3 regions of the Rummeliibacillus sp. NPDC094406 genome follow, and region 1 is predicted to be linked to each of the others. Evidence: riboswitches for the same ligand, from Rfam matches in the RefSeq annotation. Region 1 holds a riboswitch; each other region holds the start of a gene.
What was found. Region 1 has a riboswitch for preQ1 ahead of queC (7-cyano-7-deazaguanine synthase QueC). Riboswitches for the same ligand answer to the same signal wherever they lie in the genome.

Region 1 (3,288 bases):
CGTACTCAAAATCTTCATCATTAAAGATAACAATCTTTAGCGACACATGTTGACTGTTCTTACTGTCTTTAAGATTCGCTAATATGTCATCGAGAATTGCGAAATTTGTTTTCATACCAGAGCTAGGTGGTTTAGGTGAAATGGTTAGTTCATCTATCTCATAAAACCATTCTTGCCATCTGCTTCCCTGTGTTTCGACACCAATTTGTATCTGGTTTTCTTTTAATAGAGATACTAAACGATCTAGGTTTTTCAATAATGCTGGGTTACCTCCCGAAATAGTCACAAAAGAAAAACCATTTCCACCAATTCGTTTCAGCTCATTCCATATTTCTTCAGCTGTCATTTGTACAATTTGATCTTTCCCACTACCATCCCATGTAAAAGCAGAATCGCACCAGGAACAGGAATAATCACAACCTGCCGTACGAACAAACATTGTCTTTTGACCAATAACCATTCCTTCACCTTGAATAGTGGGACCGAAGATTTCTAAAACAGGAATTTTACTCAAAATCCATCCACTCCCGTCTTGCTTCAGCAAAACTTGTCGGAGTTTCGTAAAGGCGGACAAATTCTACACGAGCTCCTTTATAGGATTGCTCCTCTAGCAAAGCTTCTGCCATTTTTTCATATATCCAAACAACCATGTTTTCAGCTGTTGTATTCATTAAAGGAAGCGTTTCATTCAAATATCGATGATCCAAATAGATTTCAATTTTTTCTTTCCAAATATTTTTTATATCACCAAAATCGATCATCAAACCACGTTCATCTGTATAGCCACTTAAGCCAAATATTACTCGATACGTGTGACCATGCAGATTTTTACACTTTCCCTCATAACAATGTAGATGATGAGCTGCATCAAAAGTAAATTCCTTACTTACCAGAACTCGTTTAGCATGGTATTTTAATTGATCTCGTTTTATATCTTCATCAATCTTTTGAAGATGATCGACAATTTTAAATCCATACATTTCTTATGACTCCTTTCGAACACTTAAGTATTCCGAAAGACCTTTCAGCCTTAACTTGCAAGCAGGACATTCTCCACAGCCATCTGCGATGATGCCATTATAACAAGTTAAAGTTTTTTCACGAACAAAGTCAAATGCCCCTAATTGATCTGCTAGAGCCCAAGTTTCTGCTTTGTTTAACCACATTAGTGGTGTATCAATAACAAAGGAATCATCCATTGCTAGGTTTAAAGTGACATTTAAAGATTTTATAAACATATCCCGACAATCAGGATAACCGCTGAAATCTGTTTCACAGACACCTGTGACAATATGTTTAGCACCAATTTGTCTTGCAAGTACTCCTGCAAATGAAAGAAACAGTAAATTACGTCCCGGCACAAAAGTCGAAGGTAGTTCTCCATCTTCTCCTTCTTTCACTTCTATATCACTACGAGTCAATGCATTTGGAGCCAATTGATTAAGAAGTGACATATCCAGAATATGATGCTTTACGCCAAGTTCTTTGGCAATATTTTGCGCACATTCAATTTCTAGACTGTGTCGTTGGTCATAATCAAACGTCACTGCCTCAACTTCTTCAAATTTTTCGAGTGCCCAGAACAAACATGTTGTACTATCCTGACCACCACTAAACACGATAACAGCTTTTTCTTTTTTCATTTCTGCAATTACTCCTTTATTGCAAAAAAACAGTACTCTAAGAAAGAGTACTGTTTCTTCTTAGTTTTTTAAAGAGGGTAGCTAGAACCTCTTCCGCTTTAAAGCAGAATATTTAATTCCATACTAATAGTATATTTATGTTATCAGTAAATCAAGGATTTTCTTATTGTTATCAAAATGAATCTATTCCAAAAAATACTTTTCTATACGAAAAACGCGAATGTAATCTAAATATACACCCAAATGATTCGGACTATACTGCAACAATACTATTTGCTTAATACGCTGCTTCAGATGGCGCTTTCCGCGGAAGAGCGGTGAGCCCTCCTCGTCCGAAAACCCTTTGCTCCTGCGGTTACTCGTCGCAGTTAAAAGATTGCTCCTGCGGTTACTCGTCGCAGTTAAAAGATTGTTCCTGCATCGCTACGCTAACTTCGTCGCAGGACTTTGAATAGATCTCACTGAATTAACATAGCACGAAGGAAATGCGAATGCATTTTCGAGGACTCGCCATCTTGCTTCTTAGACAGGTATAGCACATACAATTTCCTCATTTAATGTTCGTGTTTTTCATCAAAACTTTGAATTATGAAATTGACTCAAATTAGTTAATCTCCCGTTTTAAAGCTTATAAACTTTTGCTCCATCATCTCATTCATGGCATATTTTACGCCTTCTCTACCAACACCACTGTCTTTCCATCCACCATAAGGCATATTGTCATTTCGATATGTCGGAATATCATTTACAATCACTCCACCTGTTTCAAGACGTTCAGCTACATAGAATGCCCGTTCAATACTTGGAGTCATCACACCTGAATTTAAGCCATAACGTGAATCATTTGCATCCTTGATGGCTTCATCCAATGTACCAAATGGAAAAATGCATACAATGGGACCAAAAACTTCAAAGCGAAATACTTTAGAATCTCGATTTACATTTGTTAAAACAGTTGGGTATAATACATTCCCTTCTACATTTCCGCCGCACTCAATTTTTGCTCCCTCTTGTACGGCTTCATCTAACCAGGTTTTTAATCGATCTAAAGATTTTTTTGAGATAACTGCCGTGATATTTGTCTTTTCATCCAATGGTGGACCAACTACAAGTTGTTTTGTTCGACTTACAAACCGTTCTAAAAATTGTTTATACAACGATTGATGTATATAGATTCTCTGAATCGAGATACAAACTTGACCATTGTTTGAAAAAGACCCCAAAACACTTCGATCTATGACTTTGTCAATATCCACACCTTCATCAATAATAAAAGGAGAATTAGATCCTAATTCAAGTGTTAATTTGCGGAAACCTGCTTGTTGTTGAATTATATGACCAACCTCAACGCTACCTGTAAACGTTACTTTTTTGACATGTGGATGAGACGTTAACACCTCACTTAATACATCGCCTTTTCCTGGAATAATGTTCAACACTCCATCTGGAAGTCCAGCTTCTTTAAAAATTTCAGCCAAAGCTAATGCACTAAGCGGTGTTTGTTCAGCAGGTTTTAGAACAATTGAATTTCCAGCTGCAATCGCTGGTCCTACTTTGTGAGCCACAAGATTGAAAGGAAAATTAAAAGGTGTAATAGCCGTCACTACCCCAATTGGCGTTCTAATTGTAAATCCAAAACGCTTCT
Region 2 (3,288 bases), 560 kb from region 1:
CGCAATTCTCATTTCTGGTGTTACATTCGTGAAAATGGTTGGTTCATAGAAGTTTCCGTTTTCTAACCCATTTCCTTTAACAATTTGCCCACCTGTTAGAAGTTTCGCTCCCTCTTCTTGTCCAATTTTGACGTATTCATCAATCCGTTCTAGTGCTGCACCGTTAATAACAGGACCTACTTTTACAGTTTCATCTAGTCCATCACCCATTTTCAATTCTTTAATACGACTTATTAATTTATGTTCAAGTTCTTCTTTCACATCTTTGTGAATAATAACGCGGCTTGTTGCTGTACATCTTTGTCCCGCTGTTCCAAATGCCCCCCACAAGATACCCTCTACTGCTAAGTCTAAGTCTGCATCTTCTAAAACAGTTACAGCATTTTTGCCTCCCATTTCTAGGGATGTTCTTTTCAATAACTCCCCTGCACGTCCATTGATTGCCTTTCCTACTTCGTTCGATCCTGTAAATGAGATTAAATCAATTTGCGGATGATCAACCATTGCACTTCCAACTACACTACCTGAACCATTCACTAGATTGATCAGTCCTTTTGGTAAACCAGCCTCTTCATAAATTTTCACAAATTCCTGAGCCACCATAGGCGTTTCAGTAGCTGGTTTCCACACCACGGCATTTCCAGATACAAGTGCCGGAAGTGATTTCCAGGAAGCAATTGCGATAGGGAAATTCCATGGTGTAATGATTCCTACCACTCCAATTGGAACTCTTATGCTCATCGCAAATTTGTTGCGAAGTTCAGATGGTATCGTATCTCCAAACAGGCGTCGTCCTTCTCCAGCCATATAGAATGCCATATCAATAGCTTCCTGAACTTCTCCTCTACCTTCATCAATTACTTTTCCCATTTCACTTGTAAGAATTTGAGCAATCTCTTCTTTTCTTTCTTTTAATAAATTCGCAACTTTATATAAAACCTCTGCACGATCTGGAGCAGGTACTAAACTCCATTCCTTTTGAGCACTTTTTGCAGCATTTACCGCTCTATCTACATCATCATTAGTAGATTGTGTTACTTCTGCTAATACTTGGCCATTAGCTGGATTTGTTACAGGAATAAATTTACCTGATGAACCTTCACACCATTCACCGTTAATGTAGTTTAAGACTTTTTTCATCTGAGCCCCTCCAATATTTTGAAATTTCAATCTTTATATAATCAATTTACCTTTTAATCCTTTTTATAACTATGTTCAAATTGAACAAAATTTCAATGCTAATTCTGGATTTATTCCGTCTATTTTTCACAATTCAACTAATAAAAAGAGGTAAGTTGAATGAAGAACAGGAAATTATTACTAAAAAATAAATCAACAAACGATCAGATAATATGGTAAAATAACTTTTGAAACTAAATAAAACTTTTACTAAATGTAAAAGAGGTTCTAGAAAAACCCTCTATAAAAAACTAGGGATAACTATATCTTTAGGGATATAGTTTTTTATTTTGCTAGGATCCTTCTTATTTTTAGAAATACGGGAGGAAATGGAAGATTTGGATTATCTAAACAACGAAAAGAAAGTTACATAAAAATCGATTTCGATATGTTTAAAAAAATTCACGATTTAAAAGGAGTCTTATTCTATGAGAGTTTTCTTATATCTCTTAGCTATCGTTCTAGCTAATGTCATTACAGCAAGTTTTAACCCACTTATTTTAGGAATATTTATCATTCCTTATGGCTCATTCCTAATCGGAGCTACTTTCATCTTACGAGATCTTGTACAAAACAAATATGGAAAGAAAAAAACGTATCTTTTTATTGGACTTGCATTACTGTTATCAGCTATTTCTAGCTATTTATTGGGCGATACGTTATGGATTGTCTTCGCTAGCGCGGTAAGTTTTGCAGTTTCTGAGACAACTGATACAGAAATTTATTCGAGAATGAAAACGTCCATCAGCATGAGAATTCTATATAGCGGTGTTGTTGGTGGGATCTTGGATTCTACGATTTTTGTTATCGTCGGATTATCACCACTTGGTGCAGGATTTGTACCATGGGATGCTGTGTGGATGGCGATTTTAGGTCAAATCATGATCAAAGTTGTGATGCAAATTTTGGGTGTTCTGGTTCTACAGTTCACCAATTTCACAAAAGAACAGTCTGCGAATTAGTGTATGATGTGCGAATATGGAGTATATCGGATCGAAGCTATTGAAATGCTATAGTAGCAGAAATAGTGATGGCTACGGAACTTGTCCAGCATATGAATTATGATTCAATGATCTATAATATTAACTTGAATTGAAATAAAATATCATAAAAAAGATGCTGCCCATTTGGGTTAGCATCTTTTTTATGTAATCACATAATAAAACCCAAATAAAAAGTTTATTCGCGAGAGTAACTTTTAAATCCAAATAAGTATTTACCAAATGCCTCGATACCATCTTCGTAAAGGGACGTTACATGTGTGCCAATGGCAATTAAGTCTCTCATCATCATTTCAACAGGCTTTCCTCTCTTTAATGCAGAAGCACCAAGCGACAGTGTTATTTCAACAGAAATATCCACGCAATTACGAATTATCTGAACCCTAAGAGCATGACAAATTGATGGATCGTATTGGCCTTCATCTTCATTTAACATATTAATGTATTCGTTCATCATCGCTTCAGAAGCCTTATGTTTAAGTGTTAACTTCGCAAGTATACGTTGACTTCTGCTCTTTTTATGTTCTTCAATTCCAGAAGCACGAACTCGATTTGCTGTACAAACTTTAAATTCATCAAGTACTCTTTGTGCAGCACCTAAACACATAGAAGCAAAACCCATATAGAAAGCATTATAAAACGGTACGTTATAATATAAATAATCTTCGTCTACTTCTAATTTAAATGGCTTTCTATTTTGTGCTACTTTCGAGAAGCGAATAACCATATCGTCTGGAACAAATACATTTTCTATACTTACTGTATGACTACCTGTGCCTCTTAAGCCTAATGAATCCCAATCTTTCGTTACGTTAAGTTCCGATGTATTCATACATAAACCTAATGATTCAGGTTCATCTTCATCGTCAAATTGATATCTAGCACCTACTGAAATCCATTCAGAATAGTTGATTCCACTTACGTAATTCCATGTACCAGATATTATAAACCCACCGTCACATTTTTCTATTTTGCCAACTGGTGCAAAAATATCGGCAACTAGTCCTCCGTCATAAACGATTTCATCCATTCGATGTTTTGGTAAAAATGCTACCCATGCGTTATGCACTGAAAAGAAGTAGGTTAACCAAGCCGCTGATAAATTGTA
Region 3 (3,288 bases), on a different contig from region 1:
CATACCATTTAAAGCTTTGTCTAGCCCGAGTTTTTCCCAAAATCCAAAGAATAATGTGAATAGTGAATCAGAATTTGCGAGTGGAATATTCGGACGCCCGACAGCTGTATCTGTCGTCATTCCCATAATTCGTAAGTTAATGGAGTATAAAGCAATCATCATTAAAATCCCTGCTAACAGTGAGTTGATTTTTGCTTTTGTGTGAAGAAGACCTGTAATGGAACCGGCAACAAACCCAGCTAATGTTGCACATAGCGTGGAAATAATTGGATTGTACCCTAGTGTAATCATCGTTGCTGCTGTCGCGGCACCTGTCACAAAGCTACCGTCTACTGTTAAATCAGGAAAATCTAACACTCGGAATGTTAAATACACTCCGAGTGCCATTATTGCATAGATGATCCCTTGCTCCACTGAGCCAAAAATTGCTGTAAACATATAGAATCATCTCCAATCTATTTGACTACTTCTGCTTTCCAATCCTCTTTGATATTTACACCGATTTTATCTGCTGTTGTTTTGTTAATTTCAAGTTTTAAGTTTGCTGGATATGCTACTGGAATATCCGCTGGTTTTTTACCGTCTTTTAAGATTTCGACAGCTTTTTGACCTGCTTCGTAACCGATATCATAATAGCTGAAGCCGTATGCCCCAAGACCACCGCGTTTTACGGAGTCAAGTTCCCCTACCATAACTGGGATTTTCTTTTCGTTTGCTACATCTAATACAGATTCAAGAGCTGAAACTACTGTATTATCTGTGATGATGTAGATTGCGTCTACTTTACCTACTAATGATTCAGTTGCTTGTTTTACTTCCGCTGAAGTTGCTGCAGAAGCTTCAACGATTGTAATACCTGCTTTTTTTGCTTCTTTCTTCACGTTGTCTACTTGTGCACGCGAGTTTTGTTCACCTGAGTTGAACACCATCCCTACTTTTTTAGCACCTAATTGTTCTGATAAGAATTTTACTGTATTTGGAATAGCATCTGGGTGAGTATCAACAGTACCCGTTACGTTACCACCAGGTTTGTCCATTGATTTTACGAGTTCGGCACCAACTGCATCTGTTACAGAAGTAAATACAATTGGAATATCTGAAGTTGCGGCAGCTACTGCTTGAGCACTTGGCGTAGAATTGGCAAAAATTAAATCTGCTCCACTACCTACTAAGTTATTAGCAGCTGTTGTATTAACACTTTGATCTCCTTGAGCGATTTCAGTTTGATATTTAACTTTTAAGCCCGCATCTTTAAGTGCGGCTTTGAAACCTTTTGTTGCCTCATTTAACGATGGATGTTCAACGATTTGCGTGATTCCAACTTTATAAGTTTTTTCATCTGTCGCTGCATTCTTATCTTTTGTATCAGCTGATGATGAATCATCTTTACTACCACATGCAGCCAGCGCTAATACGATGATCACTGACATTAAAAGTAATCCATACTTTTTCATTTTTTTCATGAAGTTTCCTCCTCGATTTCTTGTTATCTCTTATTTTTCTTTACTGAAAGCAACTAATTATTGTTATATTACAGAAGGCTTTTACAATAGTCAATAATATTATGAATTTTTTGACTATTTTAGTAGACTGAACTTCAACGCTTCAATTCAATAAATCGATTATATATAAGGTTTTTACACACCTCCACCTATTCATGTCTATTTTGTGAACTTTTTAAAGCTAGATTTGAGCGAATGATGGCGACTCCCTGAAAATACATTAAATACATTCGCATTTACTCGTGCGATATTAATTCAGAGAAGTTCATTCATAGTCCTGCTGGAAAGCGAGCCACGGGTAAAATATTAGTAAAATGCAATTTGACATATTCACTCAATATATTTACAATGTTATTTTGTTTCTAAATAATAACGTGGTTCGAAACCATCCCACGTAAAAAAACTAGGGGGAACTAAATAATGAAGACAAAATCTTTAACTGTCAGCGCAATTATTGCTGCTCTTTACATTGCGGTTTCAATCCTTATTGCACCTATTAGCTTTACTAATGTGCAATTTCGTATATCAGAAATGTTCAACCACCTTGTTGTTTTCAACAAAAAATATATGATTGGCATCGTAATTGGTGTATTTATCACGAATCTGTTCTTCTCACCATATGGTACGTATGATTTAGTATTTGGTGTAGGGCAATCAATTCTTGCACTTGGACTTACTATTTTCTCTGCTCGCTTTATTAAAGGACAGCTAACACGTATGATTTTCAATACGGTCGTATTTACTTTTACAATGTTCATCATAGCTATAGAAATACATCTTCTTTCTAAGCTTCCATTTCTATTAACATGGCTTTTTTGTGCTGCCGGCGAATTTGCAGTTATGGCTGTAAGTATTCCTTTAATGACTGCATTAAATAAGCGCATCAATTTCAAGAAATTAATTGAAGATTGATTTTTTTCTATAAAATTCAAGAAAAGTATTTTCATGTTAAAATCAACATGGAAATGCTTTTTTCTTTATCTGATAATAAATGAAACGTTAAAGGAGTTACGCTATGCAAACAGCAAGGATTCATTTAATTGATAGTTTAAGAGGTTTTAGTTTACTTGGAATTCTTCTAGCTAATATGCTTATATTTCAATATGGAATCTTCGGGAAAGATGAAATTAATCATTTCGATTTATCCAATTTCGATTACGGTTCCTATAAATTTATACAAATATTTATAGAAGAAACTTTTCTTCCTATTTTTACATTTCTTTTCGGTTTTTCTCTCATAAAATTAGTAGAATCTTTACATAATCGCGGTTATCATTCCAGATGGTTTTTAGTTCGTCGATTTCTTATGCTTTTGACAATGGGGTTATTACATTCTGCTTTTCTTTGGGAAGGAGATATTTTAACTTTCTATGGTCTATTTGGATTTCTCTTATTGTTCTTCATAAAGAGAAAACCAAAAACATTAATTATTTGGGCGATCATCTCTTTCGTATTAACAATACCATTTGGTTATGGCCAATTAGAAGAAACAAATTTGGATACGCAACTAACAAGTGACTATATTGAAAAATCTAAACTTATTTATGGTGATGGATCTTATAGCCAAATTTATGATTTTCGTAATAATGAGGAAGATCCCTTATCTGGTATGCTTGATGAAAATCCCGTTATTATATTCTTCATCTTGATGATTACGCCTATTTTATCTGCCCCCCTATTTCTACTTGGAATGGCGGCTGCTAAACTTAATCTATTTTCTGATCCCCATAAGCTTCTCGCAACTTACAAAAAATGGGTTTTGTTAATACCCGTTGGGGTTGCATTG

Region 2: linked by a shared signal. The riboswitch ahead of ACIQ4I_RS00405 (VUT family protein) and the one ahead of queC (7-cyano-7-deazaguanine synthase QueC) in region 1 are both predicted to bind preQ1.
Region 3: linked by a shared signal. The riboswitch ahead of ACIQ4I_RS14595 (QueT transporter family protein) and the one ahead of queC (7-cyano-7-deazaguanine synthase QueC) in region 1 are both predicted to bind preQ1.

What each region holds. Positions count from the first base shown of each region.
Region 1 is NZ_JBIWGZ010000001.1:648,664-651,951, forward strand. Features, by position in the region: gene queE (7-carboxy-7-deazaguanine synthase QueE) at 1-514, opposite strand, end outside; gene queD (6-carboxytetrahydropterin synthase QueD) at 507-980, opposite strand; gene queC (7-cyano-7-deazaguanine synthase QueC) at 984-1,652, opposite strand; PreQ1 riboswitch class I at 1,698-1,740, opposite strand; gene ACIQ4I_RS03095 (aldehyde dehydrogenase family protein) at 2,252-3,288, opposite strand, start outside.
Region 2 is NZ_JBIWGZ010000001.1:84,841-88,128, reverse strand. Features, by position in the region: gene ACIQ4I_RS00410 (aldehyde dehydrogenase family protein) at 1-1,140, opposite strand, end outside; PreQ1 riboswitch class I at 1,396-1,440, shown strand; gene ACIQ4I_RS00405 (VUT family protein) at 1,608-2,141, shown strand; gene ACIQ4I_RS00400 (acyl-CoA dehydrogenase family protein) at 2,359-3,288, opposite strand, start outside.
Region 3 is NZ_JBIWGZ010000005.1:164,485-167,772, forward strand. Features, by position in the region: gene ACIQ4I_RS14585 (ABC transporter permease) at 1-438, opposite strand, end outside; gene ACIQ4I_RS14590 (ABC transporter substrate binding protein) at 456-1,463, opposite strand; PreQ1 riboswitch class I at 1,871-1,915, shown strand; gene ACIQ4I_RS14595 (QueT transporter family protein) at 1,923-2,414, shown strand; gene ACIQ4I_RS14600 (DUF418 domain-containing protein) at 2,518-3,288, shown strand, end outside.